DNA from 3 places in the Lysinibacillus sp. NPDC056220 genome. Region 1 is predicted to be linked to each of the others. Evidence: riboswitches for the same ligand, from Rfam matches in the RefSeq annotation. Region 1 holds a riboswitch; each other region holds the start of a gene.
The links. A riboswitch is a leader RNA that binds a small molecule or an ion and turns the genes downstream of it on or off. The one in region 1 is predicted to bind cobalamin.

Region 1 (4,553 bases):
ACATACCGATCGACAAGGGGAGCCTCGCCTTCAAAGGTATAATGCCTATGGTGAAGAGGTCTCAGAGGTGTGGGTCAATGACGGCTACAAAAAAACAATTGAAGAGACATATAATACGGGTATTGTTGGTTATGTGCATAAGGATATTCCCCAACTAGGTCACAAGGGGAATTATGTCTATAGCTTTGCGCAAGGTTATTTACTGTCACATGCAGAGCCCGGTTTTTATTGCCCTGTGACATTAACGATGGCCACTGCCTATTTATTAGACCATTATGCAGAGGAAGAAGTTAAGCAGCGTTTCTTACCACATGTTTGTGCAACAGGCGATTTAGAGCTATATGAGGGGGCGACATTTTTAACAGAACGTCAAGGAGGCTCAGATGTTGGTGCAAATGTAGTAGAAGCAAAACTTGTAGGGAATGAGTACCGCCTCTATGGTGAAAAGTATTTCGCGTCTAATGCTGGAATGTGTGGGGTTGCAATGGTGTTGGCACGAATAGCGGGTGCACAAGCAGGCTCTAAAGGATTAACTCTATTTGTAGTTCCATGGCGAAATGAAGATGGATCGGTTAACCATCTTCGTATTCGACGACTCAAAGATAAATTAGGTGTGAAAGCCGTTCCATCTGGTGAGGTAGAGTTTGATGGAGCACTCGCCTATGTAGTTGGTGATCCAAATAAAGGGATTTATTATATGTTGGAGGCGCTTAATTTATCAAGAATTTGTAATGCAGTGGCATCCATTGGTATTATGCGCCGTGGCTTCTTGGAGGCGAAGCATTATGTGTCAAATCGATATGCCTTTGGTAAACCTTTAACACAGTACCCTATGATTCAGGATACATTGGGTAAATATGCTGCTAAGCTGCATGTTGAAGTAGCCACGATTTTTGATCTTATTCAATTATACGACAAAGTGACAAGTGGTCAGGGGACAGAACAAGACATCATAATGAATCGTTTATATATTGCCATTATGAAAAAGGAAACGGCAGAGCAGGCAGTTCATTATGCAAGTGAAGCAATTGAGCTACATGGCGGGAATGGCTATATTGAAGACTTTGTAACACCACGCTTACTAAGGGATGCGCAAGTGTTGACTGTATGGGAGGGTACGGCTAATATACTAGCGTTGGAGCTTATTCGCTTAGTGGATAAATACAGAGCACATGAATTGTTTGTTCAAGAGATGAGCGAGCGATTAGAAGTATTAACAGACCATTCATTAGTGAAAATCGTTCAAGAGCAATTAACTAAACTATCGGCAACATTACAAATTTTTAGTGCTCTCGATGAAGCTACAAAAACGTTTGAAGCAAAGGATGTTGCCCAAAAAATGGCTCATTTATATGAAAGTGTCATCGCAGTTGAATGGGCACAAAAATTTGGTGGGAAATATGAAAAACTTGCAGATGTTTATTTAGAGCAAACTTGGTCATTACGACCGATTGGTGCTTCGATGAAAACCGTACAGTATTTTGATGAAATTGTCTAACAACCTTTGGAGTCGCCTTGATATAGAGGCGACTTCTTTTAATTTCATGTATAATATAATTCAACTGAATATTATAAAGGTTCTTTACTTATGTAAAGTGAAAAGGGAAATCGGTGTAATTCCGATGCGGTCCCGCCACTGTAAGTGTGAGTTTTTTCAAATAATGCCACTGAAAATTTCGGGAAGGCTTGAAAAAACGTAATGAGCACAAGCCAGGAGACCTGCCTTTATAGCATAGACATGACAGCCTACGAGGATAGGATGGTGGATTTTGTATCAGTTTTTTGGTGCGATTTTGACCCCTCATCATTCGAAGATGAGGGGTCTTATTTTGATGGAAGAACACTTCTAACACATGAACGCACAAATCTACGAAGGAGGATTCACATGAAGAAATTTTGGAAAATAGGAGTATCGGCATTTTTAACGATAGGGTTGCTAGCAGCTTGTGGACAAGAGGCGAAAAATGACAAGTCCGCAGCTACAGAGGAGCAAACACAACAAGAAACGTCTAAGGTGGAAGAGGCAACATTTCCAATAACTATAACGGATGCTATTGGAAAGGAGATGACTCTAGAGGCCCCTCCTGAGAAAATAGTGTCACTTATTCCAAGTAATACAGAGATATTATTTGGCCTAGGTTTAAAGGATGAAATAGTCGGGGTTACAGACAATGACGATTATCCACCAGAGGTAGCTGAAAAGGATAAGGTTGGTGGCATGGAGTACAATATTGAACAAATTATTGCCTTAAAGCCAGACATCGTTTTTGCACATGAATCTAGCATGTCTCTTTCAGAATCAGCCATTGCACAACTTGAATCGGCGGGCGTGAAAGTATTTGTTGTAAAAAATGCCCAGAATTTTAATGAAACCTATACAACGATTGAACAGCTTGGTCGTGCCACAGGGAAATTACCAGAGGCTGAAAACATCATTGCTGACATGAAGGCGAAAGTAGAAGCAGTACAGGAGAAAGTGAAAGACGTTGAACCTAAGAATGTTTTTGTAGAGGCCTCTGATGAACCTAATATTTATACAGCTGGTCAAGGCACATTTATGAACGCAATGTTGGAGATGATTCATGCAAAAAATGTAGCAGCAGATGGTGATAATTGGTATGAAATTAGTGCAGAACAAATTATCACAAAAAATCCAGATGTCATCGTGGTGACATATAGCTATGTACCTGATATTTTAACAAAAATACCAAAGCGTGCTGGTTTCGATACAATAAATGCAGTGAAAAATAATGCCATTGTGCAAGTAGATGAAAGCACAACAAGCCGTCAAGGACCGCGTTTAGCGGATGGTCTTGAGGAGTTAGCAAAAGCCATCTACCCTGAGGTATTTAAGTGAAAAAAGTAGTAACAGCCTATGTATTAACATGTACGCTTTTTATCATTAGCATTTGGTGTGGCGTAGCTATAGGCTCTGTTCATATTCCGATAGAAGTGCTGTGGAATCAGTCAGTTGATGAAACGGCTGCCAATATCTTTTGGAAAATTCGCTTGCCTCGTGTGCTTTTAGCAGGGCTAGTAGGGGCTGCTCTCGCTATTGCGGGAGCAGCTTTCCAGGGCTTGCTAAAAAATCCGCTAGCAGATCCATATACATTAGGTATTTCATCCGGTGCTTCTGTCGGTGCAGTCATGACAATTTTTTTTAATATTTCGATACCTGTTGTAGGCTTGTATGCCTTACCTACCTTTAGCATGATAGGCGCAATCATTACAATGGTTGTAGTTATGAGCTTTGCTAGAATAGTAGACCGTTCGCTAAAGATGGAAACCCTTATTTTAACGGGCGTTATCTTTAGTTCATTTTTAGGGTCGTTAATCTCGTTAATGATTGCCTTATCGGGAGAGGAGCTACGCCAAGTAATCGGCTGGCTACTGGGTTCTGTATCTATGCGTGGTTGGCCGTATGTTCAAATGATTATCCCATTCGTTATTGTGGGTTCCCTTATGCTGTGGACGCAGAGACGTGAGCTTAATGTTTTATTATATGGGGAAGAAAGAGCGAAGCATTTAGGTGTCAATGTAAAACGTAGTAAGTATTTGATTTTAGTAGGTGGTTCTATGCTGACTGGAGCAGCGGTAGCTGTTTCAGGCACAATTGGCTTTGTAGGGTTGGTTGTACCACATATGACAAGAATGATTTGGGGTTCTGATCACCGTCATTTACTGCCATTATCATTTTTTAATGGTGCAACATTACTTATAATTTGTGATTTAGTCGCAAGAACAATCATCCTGCCAAGGGAACTGCCCATTGGTGTCATTACTGCATTTATTGGAGCGCCTGTTTTTTCCTATATTTTTTATAAACAACGGAGAAGCAAGGGGGTGCGGGCGTGATTTTTGTTGAACATCTATCAGGTGGTTATGAAGACGTACCAATCGTCAAGGATATAAGCTTTACGGTTGAGAAAGGAAAAATTCTTGGCATATTAGGGCCAAATGGTAGTGGGAAATCCACATTATTAAAGGTAATGAGTGGTATTCTACCAGCTGTTGAGGGCACAATTTCTATTGATGGACAAAACATTCTGTCCTACAATGCCCGTGCTTTAGCAAAAAAAATGGCTGTTTTACCACAGCTTCATGCGAATGCTTTCTCAAACAGTGTAAGAGAGACTATTTCGCTTGGACGTTATCCACATCAAACGGGCTTTTTTTCAAGTTGGTCTGAGCAAGATGAACAAGCGGTTCAACATGCAATGCTGCAAACAGGTATAAAACGTTATGAGCATACACCTATGGAATTTTTATCGGGAGGCGAACAGCAAAGAGTTTTTGTTGCACAGGCCCTTGCTCAAACTGCGGAAATTTTACTGCTAGATGAGCCGACAAATCATTTAGACATTGCCCATCAACGTCAAATTTTAGATATGGTTCGGAAGGAAGCAGTCGAGTGTGGATTAACAGTAGTGATGGTATTACACGATATGAATTTAGCCTCTCTCTATTGTGATGAATTATTGCTCATGGAGAGTGGACAAATGAGAGCTTTTGGGGCACCACATGAAGTATTAATTGCTTCACAAATAGAAGAA
Region 2 (4,553 bases), on a different contig from region 1:
TATGCCATCATTATTATTAGTGCTGTAGAGGGTATACAGGGTCATACAGAAACTGTATGGCAGCTTTTACGGAACTATCATGTCCCTACACTCTTTTTTATTAATAAAATAGATCGTGACGGAGCAGATGTGAGAGCTGTTATGACTCAGCTGCATAAGGATTTCTCAGAACATGTAATCCTCATAGATGAACCACTGCAGGAAAACTATGTTTCAAGCACGATTATGGAATGGCTGGCAGAGCGTGATGAAGAACTGCTAGATAACTTTTTGAATGAAACATTGGAACATCGCCAATGCATGACTAGACTACAAACGATGATTAAAAATGAGGATGCCTTTCCTTGTTTTATAGGTTCTGCGTTGAAGGATGAAGGCATTGAGGAATTTATTGCTCAACTTCCATTCCTAACGGGTACTCACTTCGAGCCAGAAGCACCTTTTCAAGGAGAGGTCTTTAAAATACGCCATGATGGACATCAACGTTTAACGTTCATCAAGGCCCTTACAGGCAAGTTACATATTCGGGATGAATTTACATTTGGAGATATCACAGAAAAAGTAACAGAAATTCGCCTATATAACGGCAGTCGATTTGAAACTGTTCAGCAAGTTGAGGCTGGTGAAATCTTCGCTGTTAAAGGGCTCAGTCAGGCAAATATTGGGGATCGAATTGGCAGTAAATTGCTATCACTGCCCTATGAGCTTGTCCCTACATTACAGGCAAAAGTTCAATATGAGGGTGAGCAACATATAAAAGAAGTATTAAGGATTTTCCGTTTACTAGAGGCCGAGGAGCCGTCATTGCGTGTCGTGTGGCAGGAAAAATTTCAGGAAATCCATGTGCACATAATGGGTGTCATTCAGTTAGAAGTCCTGATTGACGTGTTATTGAAACGTTTTGCATTACACATTTCTTTTGGAGAGCCGCAAATATTATATATGGAGACAATTGGGACAACCGTTACAGGCTACGGTCATTTTGAGCCACTCAAGCATTATGCAGAGGTTCATTTATTAATGGAGCCTAATGAACGCGGAGCAGGAATTACCTTTAGTAATGCCTGTCATGCCGATGATTTATCAGTGGGCAACCAGCGTCTCGTTGAGAAGCACTTGTTTGAGCGTGATCATCACGGCTTACTCACAGGCTACGCCGTCACAGATATTCATTTTACGCTATTAACGGGGCGTGGTCACAATGAGCATACCTCTGGTGGTGATTTCCGAGAAGCTACTTTCCGAGCACTACGTCAAGGACTAGAACAAGCACAGAACATCCTGCTTGAGCCATATTATCGCTTTAAAATGAAAGCTTCCAATGATTTTATTGGCCGTATGATGACTGACATTCAACAGGCTGCCGGCACATTCGACGACCCAGACCTCACCGAAACTGACGTTGTTTTGACAGGACGTGCACCTGTAGCAACCTTTATGAGCTATAGCACAATCTTTGCTGCCTATACCAATGGGAAAGGCTCACTTACCCTCCAATTTGATGGCTATGATGTGTGTCATAATGCAGAAGAAGTAATAGGCCAGATAGGCTATGATAAAAATGCGGACCCTGAATACAGTTCTTCCAGCATTTTTTGCGCTAAAGGCAAAGGCTATACTGTCCCTTGGCAAGAGGCTCAAGCAGCCATGCACTGTCAGGGATAAGTCAAGTAAAGTATTTGCAAGGACGGTGTGTTAGGCTAATAGCCTCAGATGAAGCATGATACGCTGGCATAAATAAAACAAGCCCTCCGCTTCATGGAGGGCTTGTTTTCATATCGCACCGACAGCTTTCTTTGAGGGCTTATGGACCTGATAAGCAGGTTCAACCACCACATAGCCCTGCGTATTAGTGAAGTCGATTAAAACTTTACCAGGCTGACTTTTTAATATTTGTAGTTGATCAATTAATGTTAACAATAGCTCATGGCCGTTCCCTCGTGGATGCCAATTTAAGTGATCACCATTTAACTCCTGAACCGCATCCAGAAATTGTTTATATTCCTGCTGCGCGAATGCGATTAGTTGATCCTGATGAGAAATTTCCATTAAATCATTTATATAAGTTTCATAAAAACGTATAACAATGGAGCATAGTAAATCATTGACACGTGCAGCGCTTAACACGGGATTGGGCTCTTGTGAAAGGCGATCAAGGTTAGGCTTTGCTCGTGTTGAATCAATGCGTGTAATTAAGTGATACGGCTCCCCGTTCACCTCATATATAATAGGGTTCGTCGGCATATACATCATAAAGCTATTCGTCTTCGTTTTCAGTTGATCCGTTAACGTTGCCAGAGCAAAAAGATGGCCTTCTACCTCACCATTTCTTATCCAAATAATGTCTTTATTATATAAAATTCGCTCAAAAAAGCGGTTGTTGCGAATCAGCTTCGTTGCTAATAATTGATCAATCAGTGATTCAACCACCATTCTTGTTTTCGCTTTTTTAGCAATTTCTGTCCTTGGCTGCTTACAAATGGTCATATCTACAAAAGGCGTTTCCTGTGTTATCGTTTCATGAATATTCATCCTATGTGCATCCCCTTTGCGTACATATTTTCAAAACAAAAAGGACTTCCTTCTATGTTTGAGGAAATCCTTCGCTTTAATGTGATTCATCACACAATGCCAAACAAACCCTAAGTAAATGTGAAGGAGTTCGAAAATGAACCCTTTCATGAACTTTGGGCGTTTGACGTACTGTGACGAACAGAGCATTCTGTTTTGTCAACATGCCACCTCCTATTCCTCGTAGGTTTATGGTGTGTACTCATAACAGGCAGGTATCCTGACTCATGGTCATCGCCACTTTTCCCCTTCCCATCATTTGACAGTGGTTGCTGAAAAGTCGCTCACATTTACAGTTGCGGGACAGTGTCGGATTCACACCGACTTCCCTTTTAAGCAAATTGCACGCAATTTACACCTATTACTACACGCTATTCAATTGTCATAGGAATCGGGTGTACTCCACATTCCTATTAGATTACTAAAATCAATTGTAAAGTAGTGGATTTCTAAAGTCAAATATCACAATATTTTCCAAACCATTTCTTCACTTAATCTTACAAACTCTGAAATTCTGACAACATGTCTTCCTATTTACTTTGATGGTATGATACTTCCTCAGCTTCATGCGGGTCATCTCTTTCGAAATCCCCTCGGATTTTCTACGCAGCATAATACTTAATAGCTTCAATTTCTTTACCGCTATACGTTCTGGTCTTTTCCAACGAATCAGCAAAATGGTCGTCTTTTTCACATATTAAATCAGCGAAACTAGTTAATGTTTTGTCCTAATACGTCCTTTACCGAATATCTTCTTTTTAACATCCGTATCACCTTCATCTATTATTCGACGTATATACTCGCATGAGAATAAATTTTAGCGAATGATTAACGGCTTTTAAAAAAGGATTTACGACACTTTTAATTTAGGTTATTAGTTATGTAATATTTGATAAAATGAGTTACGAGGGCAGGGGATTCCTGCGCTCATTTTTTTAACGCAAAACCGCGAGTTAAATCGGGATAAGACACTTGCATCATTTTGAAATACTAACATAAACAACCTATAAACGCACCTCAGACAAACCTATACGCACAACTACGCGATTCAACGATTCTCGCTACATCTGACAGCGTTGAGTGATGTAACTAAAGAGTAATAACTTCACCAGAGTATTGTCTTAATTGTTCAATGGCTACGGTTACGGCTACTTCCTCAGTCTCAATCAAACTCAATCCTTTTTTAATAGGACTCCAAAATTCATATCCGCAGTCTTCTTGCCACATATATACGTCTGTTGTAAAAAGACCATCTCTCCGTTTTATAATTTGAACTTTATATTGATGACTTGGAGACATTATTTCCTTTAGCATCTGTTCCATCGTTTCACCATCTTTACAAATAGTAATGTGTATAACTATTATTCTTCAAAAAGAAAAAAGCTTTGAGCAAAATCTTAAAAACAGGGGGCTTGGGAAGGTCATGCATTTTCAACACAAAAAAAGAGGTTTATGGTGTGTATTCGTAACAGGCTGGTATCCTGACTCATGGCCATTTCCACTTTTCCTCTTCCCGTCCAACTTAAAACGGTATTTTCTAAGGTCAAATACTAAGCTAAGCACCAGTAATTGAATAAAAAAGGATAATAGACAATACTGCAAAGGTTTGAATGATAATCCCGATCACGCTACAAATTAAACCAGAAATTGCCAAACCTCTGCCATTTTCATTGCTTTTAGCAATTTCCTTTGTTGACATTCTTGATAAAACTACTCCGAAAATCCCAAGAACTAATCCAATAAATGGTACGATGATAGAAAGAATACCAAGCGTTAATGAAATGATAGATTTATTATTCATTTCAATTTTTTCAACCATTTCCATTACCCCCCAACAATCTAATGTTACGAATAACACTTCTTCAAAAAACAGTTCCATCCATTGAATTCTATCAATATTATTGAAATATATCTATTATTTTACAATATAAAAGGTTATGCGTAAGGGAGAACCAGTCAGCATTTCTTTGCTAATTTCTAAG
Region 3 (4,553 bases), on a different contig from region 1:
GTCCTTTGTACGTGATGATATTTCTCGGAAAGATGTGGCCTATCAAATTGCTTTAGCACTTTGTAAGGAAGTGAAAGCACTAGAAACGGCAGGTATCTCCATTATTCAAGTGGATGAACCAGCACTAAGAGAAGGGCTACCTCTTCGTAAAGAAAATTGGGGGGCTTACCTAGACTGGGCAATCAATGCCTTCAAACTTGCTACCTCGAGTGTAAAAGATACAACACAAATTCATACACATATGTGTTACTGCGAATTTAACGATTTCATAGAACCCATTAGTGCGCTAGATGCTGATGTGATTTCTATTGAAACATCACGAAGCCATGGAGAGCTTATTTCTTCACTTCAAGTGCATCCTTATACAAAAGGGATTGGATTAGGTGTATACGATATTCATAGTCCACGTGTGCCGAGTGAGGGAGAAATGTTAGCCATCATGAGAGATAGTTTACAAGTTTTAGACAAACATCAATTTTGGATTAATCCGGACTGTGGCTTAAAAACAAGGAAAGAGCCAGAAACAATAGCGGCTTTAGCTAATATGGTGGCTGCTACCAAACTATTGCGTCAGGAGGTGAAGGAATCTATATCGAGATAACGAGAGATAAAAGGAGTTAAGCAAAGATCAGGTTATCTGCCTGGTCTTTTTGTATCTGTTTATTATATTCAGAAAATAAAATTGACGTGAACATTTGAGCATGTTATGTTTATTACTAATTTCAAATATTGCATTACAAGTTTGAATGAAATTATTTTTCGTTCGATTAAAAGGAAAATGGGTGTAAATCCCATGCTGTCCCGCAGCTGTAAATGAGGAGTTTTGTTTCGATGACCACTGAGTTTTTTCTTGGGAAGGTGAAGCAAAATGATGATTCATAAGCCAGAATGCCTGCTTGTAAGAAGATTCATTGATGATCTACGAAAGATAGGGAGATGGATGGTAGCTTACGTATTGTAGGTTTATCTGTCCTTATTCTTGTAGAATAAGGTTTTTTTATGCCTTCTTTCTATTCAATTTGTAGATATGAACAGGGAATAGAGATAGGAGATAAAAAATGAGATGGACGAAGTATTTACTGCCTTACATGCTTGTTTTGACCTTCAGTTTTCTTGCAGGTTGTACAAGCACGGAAAAAGACAAAGGAAACTCAGCATCAACTGAACAGACAGATGAAAAAATGATTACGATTGGTTGGCCATTAGATGTAGGCCCATTAAACCCCCATACATATTTACCAAATCAGATGACTGCTCAAGCAATGGTTTATGAATCTTTAGTGGCGTATAACGATGATGGGACAATTACGCCAAAGCTAGCAGAAAGCTGGGTCATCTCAGAGGATAAAACTGCTTATACGTTCCATTTACGCAAGGATGTTAACTATTCGGATGGGACTGCCTTTAATGCTGATAATGTGATTCGCAATTTTGATGCGGTATTAGCGAATCGTGACATGCATTCTTGGATGGGCATGGTCAACCATATAAAAGAGGTCGTCAAAGTAGATGAATCAACAATACGTTTGCAATTAGACGAACCGTATTACCCTGTGTTAAACGAATTAGCCTTTGTCAGACCATTCCGTTTTTTAGGGGATAATGGCTTCCCAGACGGCGATAAGACAAATGATTCCATTCAATCAGCTATTGGCACAGGGCCATGGGTTTTAACCGACTATAAAAAAGATGAATATGCTTTATTTAGCCGTAATGAACATTATTGGGGAGAAAAGCCTCTCGTAGATAAAATAAAGGTTAAAATCATCCCAAATTCGGAATCCATTTCGTTAGCCTTTGAAAATGAAGAATTAGATGTCATTTATGGGCGAGGGGTTATTAGCTTAGATAACTATACGTATTTAAGAGATAGTGGCAAATATAAAACAGCTACATCTGAGCCACTGTCTACAAAAGCATTACTGTTCAATACACAGTCTGGACCGTTAGCTGAGCTAAAGGTTCGACAAGCAATGCAATATGCTATCAATAAGGAACAAATGGTAGAAAGCATTACACATGGTACAGAAAAAGTGGCTAACACGCTATTTTGGGAAGCAATTCCATATGCCAATATTGATTTAGCCCCCATTATATATAATCCTGAAAAAGCACAGAAATTGCTAGATGAAGCGGGATGGACGCTACAGAAGGGTGAAAAAATTCGTTCAAAAAATGGTCAACCCCTTACATTAGATTTAATCTATATTGCTACTGATGCCATTCAAAAACCTATGGCAGAGTTAATGCAGGGCGAGCTAGCGAAAATAGGCGTACAGTTAAATATTGAAGGCGCCGATGTGATGGTCGGTCTGCAAAAATTAATGGATGATCAGGTTGATATTAACTTCTGGCGAACTAATGGACCGCCGACTGATCCACATAGCTTTGCAAATGAATCAGCTACACCAAATGCTAGTGGTGTTTATGAAGCAAAATTAGGCTTACCAAATACTCAAGAAATCGATACTAACATACATCAATTATTAGTCGGGACCGATGAAGAAGAACGCGTGCAGCTATACACGGATATTTTAACAATGTTCCACAAACAAGCATTGTTCTATCCAATATCGTATGAAACGAATCAAGTTATTTATCAACCATATATGAAGGATTTTGCACCACGTGCTTCTGAGTATGACATTCCATATGCACAAATGGATAAAGAAAACTAAGTATGAAAGAGAGAGTGTGTCGAACCAGGACAACTCTCTTTTTATCATCGGATGAAATAGGAAGTGACGACATGTACGAATCGACTTGGATGTTTTGTGTAAAAAGAATTCTCACACTTCCATTTGTATTAGTAGGCGTATCTATTCTGACCTTTGTGTTTATTCGTTTCGTACCAGTAGAACCAGCAGAGGTCATTCTTCGACTTGCAAGAATAGCCCCAACACCAGAGGCTATACAAGCTTTACGAGAAGAATTAGGGACAGATAAGCCTTTTATCATGCAATATCTGCTATGGGTAAAAGGCGTTTTACAGCTAGACTTTGGGACATCTTTTGTTAGTAAATTACCCGTTGGTGATGAGCTATTTGCTAAGCTACCCGCTACCATCGAATTAGCTTTAGTAGCATTTATCCTTATTTTAACCTTTAGTATTCCATTAGGGGTTGTGAGCGCATTATATAAGCATTCCTTTATCGATAAAATCATTCGATTATTTACAGTCCTAAGTGTTTCCATTCCAACATTTTGGTTAGGGTTTATCCTACTTTATCTATTCAGTTTAAAACTTGGGATTTTTCCGACGAATGGAAAAGGTTCAGGAGCACATTTAGTTTTACCAGCTTTCACATTAGCTTTACCTACAATCGGATTGTTCTCACAGTTTATCCGCTCTGCCATCATTGAAGAATACGAGCAGCCCTATGTAAAATATGCACAGCTTAGAGGCTTAAAAAAATCGGTCATTCTCATCCGACACGTGGGGAGGAATGCTGCCATACCGATATCAACTTTGTTAGGGATGACACTCGGAAATTTGCTAGGTGGGGCTGTCATTGTAGAGCAAGTATTTAGTTGGCCTGGACTCGGTAGATATTTAATAGAATCCATAACGAATCGTGATTACCCCGTTGTACAATGCTATGTGTTGGTGATCGCTGTCATCTATGTGCTCGCCAATCTAGGCACAGATGTATTGCATCGTTTATTGGATCCTCATCTGATGATGAAGAATAGGAGAGAGTAAAGTGAACTTAGAACGTATACATATGAGAAGATTTATGAGTCTCACTATACTAATCATCATTGGTTTACTAGGACTGTTTGCCCCAATCATGATGCCTCATGACCCTTTAGCAGTCGATATTTCTAAGAAATTTTTAGCACCTTCATGGGACTATCCATTAGGAACAGACCAATTAGGAAGATGTGTCTTCTCACGATTGCTTTTAGGGATTCGGTATTCTTTAGGTGCGGCGCTCGTCATACAAATAGTTGCTATTGTAGTAGCGATCCTGTTGGGCGCATGGGTCTCTTTAAAAAGAGGTATAATAGATGCGCTATTTATTCGGATATGCGATATTTTATTAGCTTTTCCAACACTTGTACTAGCATTTGGGCTTTTAGGTGTATTAGGGCCAAGCTTAAAAAATGTGTTAATCGCACTTATTTTGACACAGCTTATTTATTATTCAAGACTAATTCGAAGTTTATTTATCGGCATGAATGAAAAGGATTTTATTCTAGCGGCAAGAATAAGCGGTACTACAGGTGTGAAATTAATTATTCGTCACTATCTCCCTCATGTTTGGCCTCCTATTGTAACGATTGTTGCATTAGATATGGGAAAGGTTATTTTAGAGATTGCAGGCTTTTCCTTTATAGGGCTTGGCGTGCAGGCTCCCACTCCTGAGTGGGGAATGATGGTAAATGAAGGGAAGCAATATATCCGCCAACATCCCGAATTAATGCTATATCCTGGGCTTACTATCGTTCTAGTTGTCCTAGTATGTAATGTTTTGGCAAGTAGTTTAAAGACGCCTGACCAGTAAAGGGGAAGTTATGAAAAAAGTTTTAGAAGTGAAAGACTTATCGGT

Region 2: it holds a riboswitch for cobalamin, as region 1 does, so the genes downstream of both, ACOZBY_RS11725 (hypothetical protein) here and ACOZBY_RS04700 (ABC transporter substrate-binding protein) in region 1, are expected to answer to the same signal.
Region 3: it holds a riboswitch for cobalamin, as region 1 does, so the genes downstream of both, nikA (nickel ABC transporter substrate-binding protein) here and ACOZBY_RS04700 (ABC transporter substrate-binding protein) in region 1, are expected to answer to the same signal.

The regions. Positions count from the first base shown of each region.
Region 1 covers NZ_JBMOXD010000001.1:996,346-1,000,898, reverse strand. Annotated here, with positions in the region: gene ACOZBY_RS04705 (acyl-CoA dehydrogenase family protein) at 1-1,498, shown strand, start outside; cobalamin riboswitch at 1,559-1,741, shown strand; gene ACOZBY_RS04700 (ABC transporter substrate-binding protein) at 1,886-2,857, shown strand; gene ACOZBY_RS04695 (FecCD family ABC transporter permease) at 2,854-3,855, shown strand; gene ACOZBY_RS04690 (adenosylcobinamide amidohydrolase) at 3,852-4,553, shown strand, end outside.
Region 2 covers NZ_JBMOXD010000003.1:335,893-340,445, forward strand. Annotated here, with positions in the region: gene ACOZBY_RS11720 (GTP-binding protein) at 1-1,665, shown strand, start outside; gene ACOZBY_RS11725 (hypothetical protein) at 1,774-2,532, opposite strand; cobalamin riboswitch at 2,765-2,948, opposite strand; gene ACOZBY_RS11730 (hypothetical protein) at 3,661-3,894, opposite strand; gene ACOZBY_RS11735 (DUF4190 domain-containing protein) at 4,127-4,390, opposite strand.
Region 3 covers NZ_JBMOXD010000003.1:83,985-88,537, forward strand. Annotated here, with positions in the region: gene metE (5-methyltetrahydropteroyltriglutamate--homocysteine S-methyltransferase) at 1-601, shown strand, start outside; cobalamin riboswitch at 722-914, shown strand; gene nikA (nickel ABC transporter substrate-binding protein) at 1,059-2,678, shown strand; gene nikB (nickel ABC transporter permease) at 2,750-3,703, shown strand; gene ACOZBY_RS10505 (ABC transporter permease subunit) at 3,705-4,508, shown strand; gene ACOZBY_RS10510 (ABC transporter ATP-binding protein) at 4,519-4,553, shown strand, end outside.